3 regions of the Gracilibacillus salinarum genome follow, and region 2 is predicted to be linked to each of the others. Evidence: riboswitches for the same ligand, from Rfam matches in the RefSeq annotation. Region 2 holds a riboswitch; each other region holds the start of a gene.
What was found. Region 2 has a riboswitch for S-adenosylmethionine ahead of MUN87_RS19635 (5-methyltetrahydropteroyltriglutamate--homocysteine S-methyltransferase). Riboswitches for the same ligand answer to the same signal wherever they lie in the genome.

Region 1 (4,287 bases), 510 kb from region 2:
GGCTGCAGTCTTTCGATTTGCTGCAGTATTTTGTATCTCTTCTGCATAACATCCAATAAGTCAGGGAACAATTTTTCTTGTATTGCTAACAAATCCTTCAATCGGAAACGCTCCTTTATACTCTACCGGGGGATTTTTGTCCCTCCTAGTCGCATTCCGTCCCACTCAGAACAAAAAAAATTAACTTCCGTAAATAATTGTATCAAAAGCTTCACCTGTGCTCAACTATTTTCTGAATTATTTTTCGATAATAGATAGTTTTCGACAGTTTGGATGTCGATTATGCCCGTGTCGATGACCGTTTCTTGATCTTTAAGGACTGGGATCATCAGGTGGAAAGCTTCTAACAACTCATCTTCATTATAAATATCGACTTCTTCTATTTCAAACAAAAAATCCTGTTGCAGCATTTCTAATATATGGTAAGCATCAGTGCACAAGGAACAGTGTTCTTTTCCGTATAGTGTTAATTTCATCTTTGCACTCCTTTCTGAGGGGGAACACATTTATTATTATCAAATAGCATATCGTCCGGCCAACCACTTTGTGTCTTGCGTAGTTGGCCTATGGTAATCGTACAGAAGTCCGAAGAGTAAATTGATGCATACGGGTAACACGATGCATTATCTGCTCATTACTTTAACTGTGTACTTCTACCTTTAATCTTCCCTCTACTATAATAATGTTAGAATAAACCGTCATTATTCACCAGCTGTTCAGTTTATCACTTAATGGCGTTCAATCCGACTTTGAGCATTTCTCGTAAAACTTTTGCAGATTGGTGTAATTGTTCTGCTTCTTTGTCGCTCAATCTTAACTCCATTACTTCCCGAATGCCATTTTCATTTAATATAGCTGGTACGCCTAAATAGATATCCTCTAATCCGTATTGACCATCTACATAGGCAGAAACGGTTAATACAGCATTCTCATTATTTAATATCGCACGGGTCAGACGGACTAAGCCTAAACCGATTCCGTAATAGGTTGCTCCTTTTCGCTCAATAATATGATAAGCAGCGTCACGAACATTCTGGAACAGCTCAGTCATTTCCTGGTGATGATATAAATCATCAATCCCAGCATATTGAGACAATGGAACGCCACCAATCTGAACATGACTCCACACTGGCAATTCTGAATCACCATGCTCTCCCATAATGTAAGCATGTATATTACGAGCATCGACTTGAAAATGCTCTCCTAATAAATATCGGAATCTAGCCGTATCCAAAATGGTTCCAGATCCGATGACCCGTTCCTTCGGTAATCCTGAGATTTCTCGGGTAATCTGAGTTAGAATATCAACAGGATTTGTCGCAATCACGAATATACCCTTAAAGTTTGAATCCATAACGCTGTTAACAATGCCTTTAAATATACGAGCGTTCTTGTCGACTAGGTCCAATCTTGTTTCTCCAGGTTTTTGATTTGCTCCTGCTGTAATCACAACTAAATCTGCATTATGACAATCCTGATAACTCCCAGCTTTAATTTTCATTGGGTTACCAAAAGGCATACCATGATTCAGATCACGTGCTTCCCCCTCTGCTTTATTCTCATTAAGGTCAATCAAGACTAGTTCATTGACTACACCTTGATTTAATAATGCATAAGCATAACTGGTTCCGACGAAGCCTGTTCCGATTATAACTACTTTTCTTAATTTCGTAGTTTGATAAGTCATCACAAACCACCCTTTCTCAACAAACCTTTTTTTAACTACATTCCCCAATATATAAGCACAACAAAATGGGATATAGTTCTACTTATACTATATCCCATTTGAGCCATTGATGATATGATATTTTATAACAATTATGTGAATAGTTGAGCAATCACTTCTTCTACACCCGGGACACCAGATGTTGACAAACCATGAATGTAACTTCTCTGTACAGAAACGGCATCTGCACCAAGATGCAGATACAGATCAAGGGCTTCTTTAGTGTTTACCTCCGTTTCGATAATAATGCTAAGATTCCCACCTACCACTGTTTTCACACGTTCTAATAAATCAATATTGGCATGACTTATATTAGTGAAAATGATACCTTCTACTTGCTGCTGTAACGCAACTCTTACATCATCAATGGACAAATCACCATAAATAAATACTGGAAGATTTGTAAATTGTTTAATATATCTGATGTCATCCCATGTAACATGACGATTTTGATACTCATTTGCTACTTGCTCTGCTATCGATTGGTTATTATGATGATTTTTTTTCGCAAAAATCGGATCCACTACAAAATTGGTCGTACCTCTCGCCTCTTTATCAGCAGTCTGATGGACGACATCATTAGATAAAGAAACGACGATGGCTTGGTAGCCGGCTAATTCTGCACGTTGAATAAAGTGCTTTGTCAAATCACGATCATGAAACAGATGTGCCTGAAACCATAACTCACTTCCCGGCACTGCATCTGCGATATCCTCTATACTGTAAGAAGAGTGGCTGCTGACTATAAACGGAACACCTTGGTTCTTTGCTGCAAGAGCTGTTGCCAGTTCACCATCCTCATGAAAGTAGGTTTGCGCACTTACAGATCCTAAAATAAAGGGTGATATATTGCCATTTGCCTCTGTATTTCGATGTAATATAAAAGAAGTAGAATGAACCTTCTGTGACGTAATTTCTTCTAGAAACAGTTTGGAAGATTGGGTAAGCTGTTGCTCCGCTAATTTCTCCAATGCTGTTACTTTGCTTTTTTTAACCGTTGCTTTTGCCATTTTTTATTCCTCCTAGTTGGTTCAGGGAAACAAAAAGCCCCTCTTATATTGGAGGAGCAGATGTATTATCTCCCTCTTATTATTCAAACAATGTGTTTGCAGGATTTAGCACCTTTTAAGCGGATCACTTAAGGTTGCCGGGTTTCATCGGGCCAGTCCCTCCACCTCTCTTCATAAGAGTATCTATATGATTTAATTTGTCACTTTAGTAGCTCTTTCTATTTCGAGTGCTTTTAACTTTCTTCTTAAAATTTTTCCACTGATTTTCGTCTTCGGCAATTCATCCATTACTTCTATCTCTCTTGGCGCAGCATGGGCAGATAAATGACGTCGTACAAACAAGCGAATTTCTTCCAGTAATGCATCAGTTGGCTCGTATCCCGCTCTGAGAGAGATAAATGCTTTCACTAACTCTCCACGTAATTCATCTGGCTTTCCGATAACCCCAGCTTCTTCTACGGCAGGATGCTCAATTAATTTACTTTCTACTTCAAACGGCCCAATCCGTTCCCCTGCTGAGTTGATCATATCATCGTTACGACCTTGGAAGAATACATAGCCTTCCTCATCCTGTAAGGCTAAGTCGCCTGAAATATACCAGCCTTCATATTGGAAATACGACTGGAATTTATTTTGATTACCCCATATTTCCTTCATTAGACCTGGCCAAGGCGTACGGACCGCCAATTGACCAATTTCTCCACTCGGCAGTTCCTTACCTTCTTCGTCCAAAATCCCGACTTCAACACCAGGAAAAGCACGCCCCATCGATCCAGGTTTAATTTTTTCTGATGGAAGGTTTACGATTAAATGTCCTCCTGTTTCAGTCATCCACCATGTATCATGGATTCGAACGTTGAGGCTGTTCCATGCCCACTGAATCACTTCAGGGTTTAACGGTTCTCCGACGCTTAACACGTGTCTCACCGAAGACAAATCATACTTTTTATATAGATCTCCTTTAGACAAGAGCATTCGAAAAGCTGTTGGCGCACTGTACCAGATCGTTACACCTAACTCTTCAATTAATGCGTACCAATTTTCTGCGCTGAATCGACCACCTTGAATCACAACCGTCGCCCGATTTAATAATGGGGCGAGCAAACCATACACACTGCCCGTTACCCAACCTGGGTGAGACGTACACCAATAAACATCATCATCTTTAATATCCAAAACCCACTTACCGGTTACAATATGATGCTGTATGGACCGGTGTGCGTGCAATACCCCTTTCGGTTTTCCTGTAGATCCACTCGTATAATGAATGATCAGGCCATCTTCCCAATCCAGCCATTCAGTATACGGTTCTCCTTGGACTGGCTTTAATGGCTCTTCTTCAATATCTTCTACAAACAAAACGGTTTCTAATGATGGAATATCTTCTCTAGGTACACGTTTCACTAGATCCTGATCAGTAATTAGCAGGGTGCCCTCACAATCATTGATACGATCTCGTACGGCCTCTTCCATAAAGGCTTCAAAAAGAGGACCAGCTATTGCACCGATTTTGATCGTTGCTAAAATAGCAAAATAACACGCTGGTGTCTT
Region 2 (4,287 bases):
TTTGTTTTCTGTGTGCGAACGGCAGCAATGGTTGTATCAGAAATCATCGACAGATTATCACCGAAGATTGCACCGCCAATAACTGTTCCCATTGCTAATGCTAAAGGGATACCAGTTTGTTCTGCGATACCAATCCCAATCGGCGCTAACGCTGCAACAGTACCCATCGACGTCCCCATTGAGATCGAGATAAAACAGCCAACAATAAACAATCCTACCATTAATAGATTACTAGGAATTAAGGATAATCCTAGGTTGACGGTAGCATCGACCGCCCCCATCCCTTTAGCTGTTTGGGAAAAGGCACCTGCTAATACGAAAATAACAGCCATCAGCATAATATTCGGATGGCCAGCGCCTTTCGTAAATATATCAATTTTATCAGCAAGTTTTTCTTTTCTGTTCATCGCTAAGGCAATCCCACTTGCAATAATAACTGCCACATTTAACGGCATATTGGAAAAATCACCTGAGATAATGCCAGTTCCAATAAATAATAAGACAAAGATGAATAACGGGGCAAGTGCCGTTATATTCCCCTTGTTGTTAGACATGATGAATGCCCCCTTCATTTTTAGTTAAGTTAATGCATTGTCATACCACCGGTCACGTTGATTCCTTGACCAGTCATGTAATTAGCGTAATTGGATGCGAGAAAAACAACTACATTTGCAATATCTGCCGGTACTGCTGTTCGTCCGAGTGGTACTTGCGAATGATCTTCCGCTTGTATCGCTGCAGCATCTACTCCGCGTAAGTTTCCACCAATGACTCGTTCTTTTTTCTTCATTTCAGTTTCTACAATGCCTGGGCAGACTGCATTGACATTGATTTGATCCTTCGCTAATTCAATAGCAGCTACTTTTGTCATGCCAAGGACAGCGTGCTTCGAAGCAACATAGCTGCCCATTAAACGGTAGCCATTTTTGCCAGCTTGGGAGGCGATATTGATGATTTTACCACCTTCTCCTTGTTGCTGTAACTTCCTGGCGACAGTTTGCATGCACATATAAACACCTTTCGCATTGACATCCATTGTTTTGTCCCAGTCTTGTTCATTGATATCAACAAAGTAATCCATCGTTGAAATGCCGGCGTTGTTTACGAGAATATCGATTCGGCCAAAGTGCGCTATAACATTGTCTACCATAGTTGTTACTTGTTTTTGATCAGACACATCTACTTGCTGGTAAAAGAACTGTTCAGACTCCGTGGTCGCGGGTGGTGCCATATCGGCGACCGCCACTTTGGCACCACAATCCAAAAATGCATCGACGATTGCTTTTCCGATACCGCTAGTACCTCCGGTTACAATCGCTATTTTATTCGTTAAATCCATCGCATACATGTGATCACTCCATTATTCCAGTGTTTCTTTTGCTATATCTACTACGTATTTGAGCTTGTCCCATTGCTGCTGTTCGGTTAATTTATTCCCGTGATGTGTGGATGAGAATCCGCACTGCGGACTGATGCACAGTTGTGATTTTGGAACAAATTGACTTGCTTCTTCGATACGAGCTTTCATTTCGTCTTTATCTTCTAGTTCTCCTTTTTTAGAAGTAAAGATACCAATCACGACATTTGGTCCGCCAGCGGGAATGTGCTGCAACGCTTCAAATGTACCAGAGCGTTCATCATCATATTCTAAGAAAAAGGCGTCGACTTTTTCTTCGGCAAATAGACGAGGGGCAATTTTATCATAGGCACCGGAAAATGCGTGAGTAGATCGATAGTTTCCTCGACACAAATGAGTGGTGACATACAAATCTTGCGGTTTATTTTCTAGTACACGATTCACCATTCTTATAGACAGATCAAATAATTGTTCCATGGAATAAGCATGGTCGTAAATAAAGTCATTTTCCGTAACAAAACCAGCAATCGAAACGTCATCTAATTGAATGTAACGGCATCCTGCTTCATAGAAAGCAGCAAGTGCATCACGATAGGCATTCACAATATCATCGGCATATGCTTCGATATCTGGATAAATATCAGGATTTCTCATGCCAACATATAATAATTGATTAGGACTCGGGATCGTCTGCTTAGCAACGGCACGGCCGTCTACAATTTGATTAAATGTTTTAAAGTCTTGCAGAAAAGGGTGATCTTGATTAAATGAGATCTTGCCAATATTACGAACATTGTATGGTTCTGTCTCTTCGTCTTCGAAATCAAAGCCTTGATCCGGAACATATCCTTCGATTCCATTGAGGTGCTCCAGAAAATCAATGTGCCACCAATCTCTTCTGAACTCTCCGTCCGTAACTGCTTGAAGGCCAACTTCTATTTGCTTATCTACGATACGTTTTAATTCTTGTGTTTCGATGTCATGTAATTGACCGGCAGTGATCTTGCCAGTTTTGTAATCTTTTCTTGCTTGAAGCAGATTGGCAGGTCGCAAAAGACTTCCTACATGATCTGCTTTAAATGGTGGGTGAATAGAAATGGTCATAATTTATTTCCTCCTAATTAGTTTTTGCGAAATAAAAAAACCTCTCCTTTAAGAAGGAGAGGTCATTAAACAATGTTCAAATACTCTTCCTATCTTTTAAGCATAACGCTTCTGGAATTGGCACAATGCTGATAACAGCTGTTGCCGAGGCTTCAAAGGGCCAGTCCCTCCACCTCTCTTGATAAGAAATATCGTAAAATATGAAATTAATAAAATTAAATTTACCCTAAAATTCGACAAACGTCAAGTTAAAAATTTTTAAGATAGTACTTGAAGACCACCTGTCCCTTGTGGAAAAAAATAACTGTTCGCTGTACAATGAAGGTAATTAGGAGCCAAATTATATCAGATTGGCAGGTTAAATGCAGGCATCCAAGTAATCAAGCTGAACATGAAGATGTGTTCCTATAATATGGAATATGTAATGCTAGCTAGCAGCTTAGTGGTAATGAGGGGGAGTTGACATGATCAAGGCTGTTTTATTTGATTTAGATGGTACATTGTTAAATAGGGATGCTTCAGTACGGCATTTTATTACGAATCAATACGAAAGACTAGCTTCGTTACATCACTTATCAAAAGATTCCTATATTATAAGGTTCATTGAATTAGACAACAGGGGCTATGTCTGGAAGGATAAAGTCTACCAGCAGATGGTAGAAGAATTCGAGATAACGGGTCTAAGCTCAGAAGCATTGCTTGCAGATTATATCAGCCAGTTCCAGTTCAGCTGTGTACCTTTTGCTCATCTGAAAGAAACGTTGGATCATTTAAAACAGAGAGGTATCGCACTAGCTATTATTTCAAATGGTAAAGGACAGTTCCAATTGGACAATATAAAAGCACTAGGAATTGAACATTATTTTGATACGATCCTGATTTCCGAGTGGGAAGGAATGAAAAAGCCAGATCCTCGTATTTTTCAAAAAGCGCTGGGGCAATTACATGTACAGCCTGATCAAAGTATATTCATTGGCGATCATCCGGAAAATGATGTGCTGGCAGCGCAGCGTATTGGTATGCAAGCTATTTGGAAAAAGGACGCAGGATGGAGAACGTGTTCTGCGGATTGGGCGGTGGATGACCTGAAGGAAATCTTACCAATCATCATTGACAATAAGTTGGGATAACACGGTTTTACCTATACTGGTGTTATCACTACAATGACAAAATAAGCAATTCACGATTAATTTATTCTAAAAATAAACAAAGCAGGTGATACAGTGAGTTCTCTTTTAATTAAGAACGCGAGAAATATTATAACAATGGACAATGACAGAAACCAATACGAAGGCGGAAGTATGTATATTGAGGGGCAGGAGATTATTGCCATCGGTGAGGATATTCCATACCAAACCGCAGATAAAGTGATAGATGCGAAAGGGAAGATCATTTTTCCCGGTTTGATTAATACTCATCATCATCTTTATCAAACTTTTACCAGGAATATTCCACGTGCTCAGGATGTCGAATTATTTGATTGGTTGATCACATTGTACGATATTTGGCGTTACCTTCGTCCCGAAGACGTCTATTTAAGTGCAATGGTTGGGTTGGGAGAACTATTAAAAAGCGGTTGTACTACGGTATCCGATCATTTTTATGTGTTTCCTAATTCTGTGAGCGGTGAGTTGATCGATGAGGAAATTCGTGCTGCAGCTGATTTGGGCATTCGTTTTTTTCCAACTAGAGGGTCCATGAGTTTAGGACGATCAAAAGGAGGATTGCCACCAGATGAGGTTGTTCAGGACGAGGAGACAATTTTGCGTGACTCCCGTAGAGTAATTGAAACATATCATGATGCTAGTAAATTTTCTATGTTACGT
Region 3 (4,287 bases), 400 kb from region 2:
TGATGCGTAAATACGCGCTCATCTGGGCGTTCCCGACCATGATAACTGCTTTTGGGATTATTGTTGAGCTTCGTGCGCACAATCCTGAACATTTTGAGAATATCGTTGACATATGGTGGGCTTTTCTCATATCAGGTCTATTGTTTATCGGAACTTTTTGGCTGATTTTAATGAAACGTCAATACGCACTTGCCTTTTGTATGCTGGTAGCACAATTTTTTATTGCTTTTCTTGGTTATGGCTGGTCACATCGACCTTATTTGTTGTATCCACACTTGACCTTATACGATGGGTTTACTAATGAAGCAATGGCAACGGCTTTAATTATTGCGTTTATTTTAGGTTTTCTGCTGCTGCTACCTTCCCTTCACTTACTGCTAAGACTGTTCTTGTTTAACAAAGAGTATGTAACAGGTAAGAAGAATCATCATGTATAGGAGGAAAAAAGATGAATGAATTTCTGATTTTTGTTGCACCATTCCTGATTATTATCGTAGCGCTTATATTCGTCTTCTGGTGGGCAGCTCGGGATAAAGATGCTTCTTGAATAATAAGCTTTTCTTTTTATTCCTTACTTACGCCTATCCGATTTATTGCATAGGATGGAGAGAAAGGTATAAGGAGAGGAGAATGGACGTGTATTATCAACCTTATTATTACCATAACTTCTACCCTGGCTATTATTATCGACCTGTACAGCAACAGCATCATTCAGCTGATTATGGTGGGCAGCCATATGTAGTAAATATAGACGAAGCTACGAAACAGAACCAGAACTATCGAACAGCGATATGGACTGGGGAACACCTGCAAGTGACGTTAATGAGTATTGGTGTGGGGCAAGATATTGGTTTAGAAGTACACCCTGATACAGATCAGTTTCTTCGGGTTGAACAAGGGCAAGGGATGGTCATGATGGGAGACGAAAAGAATTACTTGAATTATAAGCAATATGTGGGCGATGATTTTGCAATAATGGTACCAGCGGGAAAATGGCATAATATTGTCAACACCGGATATGAACCGCTAAAGTTATATTCGATCTACGCCCCGCCCGAGCATCCATATGGCACCGTACACCAAACAAAACAAAGCGCCATGCGAGCGGAATAACAGATAATGAAGCTGTCAAACTTGAGTTTGGCAGCTTGCTTTATTAGGATAAATATATGAGTAATCAAAGTTAAAATCTTTATATGGCAGACGATTTGAGAATAGATAAGAAGTAGTATCTGGCCCCTTAATTGTTGTCCCAATTCCATACATAACGATTTTGACACGAAATGTTCAGTATTTATTAAGTTTACCCAGATGAATAGCTTCTGGTGCTGTGATAGAATAAGAAGGGAAGTATTCTGCGCAAAACACTGATTTATTCTTATCACGGCGCTACTATCCCCATATCAAAATTCGAGAGGTAAATTAAGAAGCTAAGTGGGGGATAAACGGACGATAACTTCCTGATAAGTTTCGCTAGCAATCATAGAGGGTCAAAAACGCCCACTGCTTTATATAGACTAATTATTTTTATTGGATATAGAAAGGATAGATATATGATGAGTAATCAACATAACTCGCACCAGCAGTTGCCACCAAAAACATGTACAATTGATCGTCTTGTTACAATAGAAGCAGATGTAGAAAAAGTGATTAATGGAGAAAAAACGGCAACAAGACGAAATGGCCGATATGCAGATATTGGAGAGGTAATGACTTTGAAAGACCATCATTTCCGTGTCGATAAAGTGTATCAGCAGTCACTTGGAATGATTACAGATGAGGATGCTAAACGTGAAGGCTTTGGTAATTTAGAAGCATACAAACAAGCTATTTTAGCACTTCATCCTGGAATGCCATGGGGACCAAAAATGAAGGTGTGGGTACACGAGTTTAGTGCCGTTGATTAATGGTGTCATTCTGCCATTGACATATAACGACAAAACATGCTAAAGTTATCAATAATCAAAACGTTAACTTAATAGGATCTTGTCTTATCAAGAGAGGTGGAGGGAATGGCCCTTTGAAGCCTCGGCAACCATTAAGCATTGCTTAATACAGGTGCCAAATCCAACTAAGTCACTATACTTAGTAGAGATAAGGAGTTATAGTAGCAAGTTGAATCTCTCTATCTCTAGGTAGGGAGATTTTTGTATATGCAGAAAAATTTTAGTGGAGAGCTTAGTCGTTGACTCGTGCGATCTGTATGAAAAGCTTTTAGCAACTTTAAAAATCAGAATATTTGATATGTTCAAAAAACTATAAAGCTAGTAAAAAATTAAGAGGGTGAATACAGAATGTCGATTGTACTTATAGACGGAATACGAACACCTTTTGGAAAATGGAATGGGGCACTATCATCCTATTCAGCAACTGAATTAGCAAGTGAACCAGTGAAGTACTTGCATGAAAAATATCCTGAATTAGCACCGATTGATGGTGTGCTGTTAGCGGAAGTCATTCAGGCAGGGCAAGGCCAAAACCCTGCAAGGCAAGTAGCATATAAGGCTGGAATAAGCAGCGATACTCCTGCTATTACATTGAATAATGTTTGTTTAGGGGGAGTAGCGTCTGTCATTGATGCGACACGGAGAATTAAGTTGCAGGAAGGTACAACTTATATCGTCGGCGGGTTTGATTCCATGTCGAATGCACCTTATACGATAGCGAAGCATGTTAAAAAGTTTGGGCATCAAGCCATGACAGATACGTTAATACATGACGGCTTATGGTGTTCGTTGAGTGAGCAATCGATGGGAGCACTGACGGAACAGGCAAATCACCAATATGGCATTGACAGAGAGGAGCAGGATCACTTCGCCGCTCTCTCTCAACAGCGTGCAGCCTCAGCTCGGACCAAAGGATATTTACAAGATGAGATTTTGCCAATTCCCGGCTTGTTAGAGGAAGATGAGGGTATTCGTCCGCAGACAACGGCAGAAAAACTAGCAAACTTGAAACCTGCCTTTGCAGAGGGGGGCACGATTACGGCAGGGAATGCATCACAGATGACGGATGGAGCGAGTATCGGTATCGTCACATCTAGTGAAAAAGCTGATGCATTAGGTCTTGCTCCGCTTGCAACGATTACTGGTTGGGCAGAAACAGCAGGTCCGGATACCAGTTTGCAAACAAAACCAGCTGATGCGGTAGAGAAGCTGTTAACAGCACAACAGCTCTCGGTTGACGATATTGATTTATTTGAGATAAACGAAGCTTTTGCAAGTGTGGTTATTGCAAGCTGTCATGCGCTTAACATTGATATGGATAAGGTGAATGTTAACGGTGGAGCAATCGCGATTGGGCATCCACTAGGTGGAACAGGGTTTCGGTTAATTTTAACCTTAGCTAAAGAATTACAACGTCGTGGCGGTGGAAAAGGAATAGCTTCATTATGTGGCGGCGGTGGTCAAGGAATAGCGATTTTAATTGAAGTGCAAACGAAAGGAGAATGATCATGAGTAGTCAAATTGCAACGCATAACCGAGTATTATGGCAACCTTCCCAGCATGATACGGATCAGTCCCATCTAAAAGCATTTGCCGAGTTTGTTGATCAGCCGTTATTTCCATATGACAGACTGCACCGTTGGTCGATCACTCATATTGCGGAGTTTTGGTCAGCTGTATGGGATTACGCTGGTATCATTGGAGAAAAGGGCGATCGATATTACACTGCAGCAGCTTCCATGGCGGATGCGGTCTTTTTTCCAGATGCATCGCTTAATTTTGCAGAAAATGTCCTGCGCGCTAATCCTGACAACATAGCAGCCTATCAGGCAGACGAAACAGGTGTGACCCAAGCGATCACATTTCGAGATCTAAGCGAGCAAGTGGCTAAAGCGCAACATGGTTTAAGACAATTAGGTGTGAGAAAGGGCGATCGTGTAGCAGGTGTTACAACGAATAATATTGACGGCCTTGTAGCGTTATTGGCAACTGCTTCCCTTGGAGGAATCTGGACGTCTTGCTCACCGGATTTTGGTGCAAAAGGGATTATCGATCGAATTGGGCAAGTGCAGCCGAAAGTATTGATTGCTCACCTTCACTATCAATATAAAGGAAAACCATTTGATATTTCTGCTAAAGTCGAGGATATAGCAGCACAGATGGATAGTATACAGCATGTAGTGACTACGACAGATATTACGGATGGTGCGATAAGCTGGGAATCACTATTAGATAATCAAGCTGTTAAGCCAGAATTCGAACAAGTAAACTTCAGTGACCCTCTTTATATTTTGTACACGTCAGGTACAACCGGTTTGCCGAAAGCGATTGTCCATTCAGT

Region 1: it holds a riboswitch for S-adenosylmethionine, as region 2 does, so the genes downstream of both, MUN87_RS21740 (alpha-hydroxy-acid oxidizing protein) here and MUN87_RS19635 (5-methyltetrahydropteroyltriglutamate--homocysteine S-methyltransferase) in region 2, are expected to answer to the same signal.
Region 3: it holds a riboswitch for S-adenosylmethionine, as region 2 does, so the genes downstream of both, MUN87_RS17745 (acetyl-CoA C-acyltransferase) here and MUN87_RS19635 (5-methyltetrahydropteroyltriglutamate--homocysteine S-methyltransferase) in region 2, are expected to answer to the same signal.

Annotation. Positions count from the first base shown of each region.
Region 1 covers NZ_CP095071.1:4,687,269-4,691,555, reverse strand. The annotation lists partial or broken gene MUN87_RS22530 (hypothetical protein) at 1-47, opposite strand, end outside; gene MUN87_RS21750 (glutaredoxin family protein) at 222-476, opposite strand; gene MUN87_RS21745 (L-lactate dehydrogenase) at 725-1,687, opposite strand; gene MUN87_RS21740 (alpha-hydroxy-acid oxidizing protein) at 1,819-2,736, opposite strand; SAM riboswitch class I at 2,810-2,916, opposite strand; gene acsA (acetate--CoA ligase) at 2,929-4,287, opposite strand, start outside.
Region 2 covers NZ_CP095071.1:4,178,895-4,183,181, forward strand. The annotation lists gene MUN87_RS19625 (Na+/H+ antiporter NhaC family protein) at 1-554, opposite strand, end outside; gene MUN87_RS19630 (SDR family NAD(P)-dependent oxidoreductase) at 584-1,348, opposite strand; gene MUN87_RS19635 (5-methyltetrahydropteroyltriglutamate--homocysteine S-methyltransferase) at 1,361-2,461, opposite strand; SAM riboswitch class I at 2,548-2,649, opposite strand; gene MUN87_RS19640 (HAD family hydrolase) at 2,926-3,591, shown strand; gene MUN87_RS19645 (8-oxoguanine deaminase) at 3,685-4,287, shown strand, end outside.
Region 3 covers NZ_CP095071.1:3,777,824-3,782,110, forward strand. The annotation lists gene MUN87_RS17730 (cytochrome d ubiquinol oxidase subunit II) at 1-437, shown strand, start outside; gene cydS (cytochrome bd oxidase small subunit CydS family protein) at 449-547, shown strand; gene MUN87_RS17735 (cupin domain-containing protein) at 631-1,113, shown strand; gene MUN87_RS17740 (ASCH domain-containing protein) at 1,557-1,907, shown strand; SAM riboswitch class I at 1,989-2,101, shown strand; gene MUN87_RS17745 (acetyl-CoA C-acyltransferase) at 2,295-3,452, shown strand; gene MUN87_RS17750 (acetoacetate--CoA ligase) at 3,455-4,287, shown strand, end outside.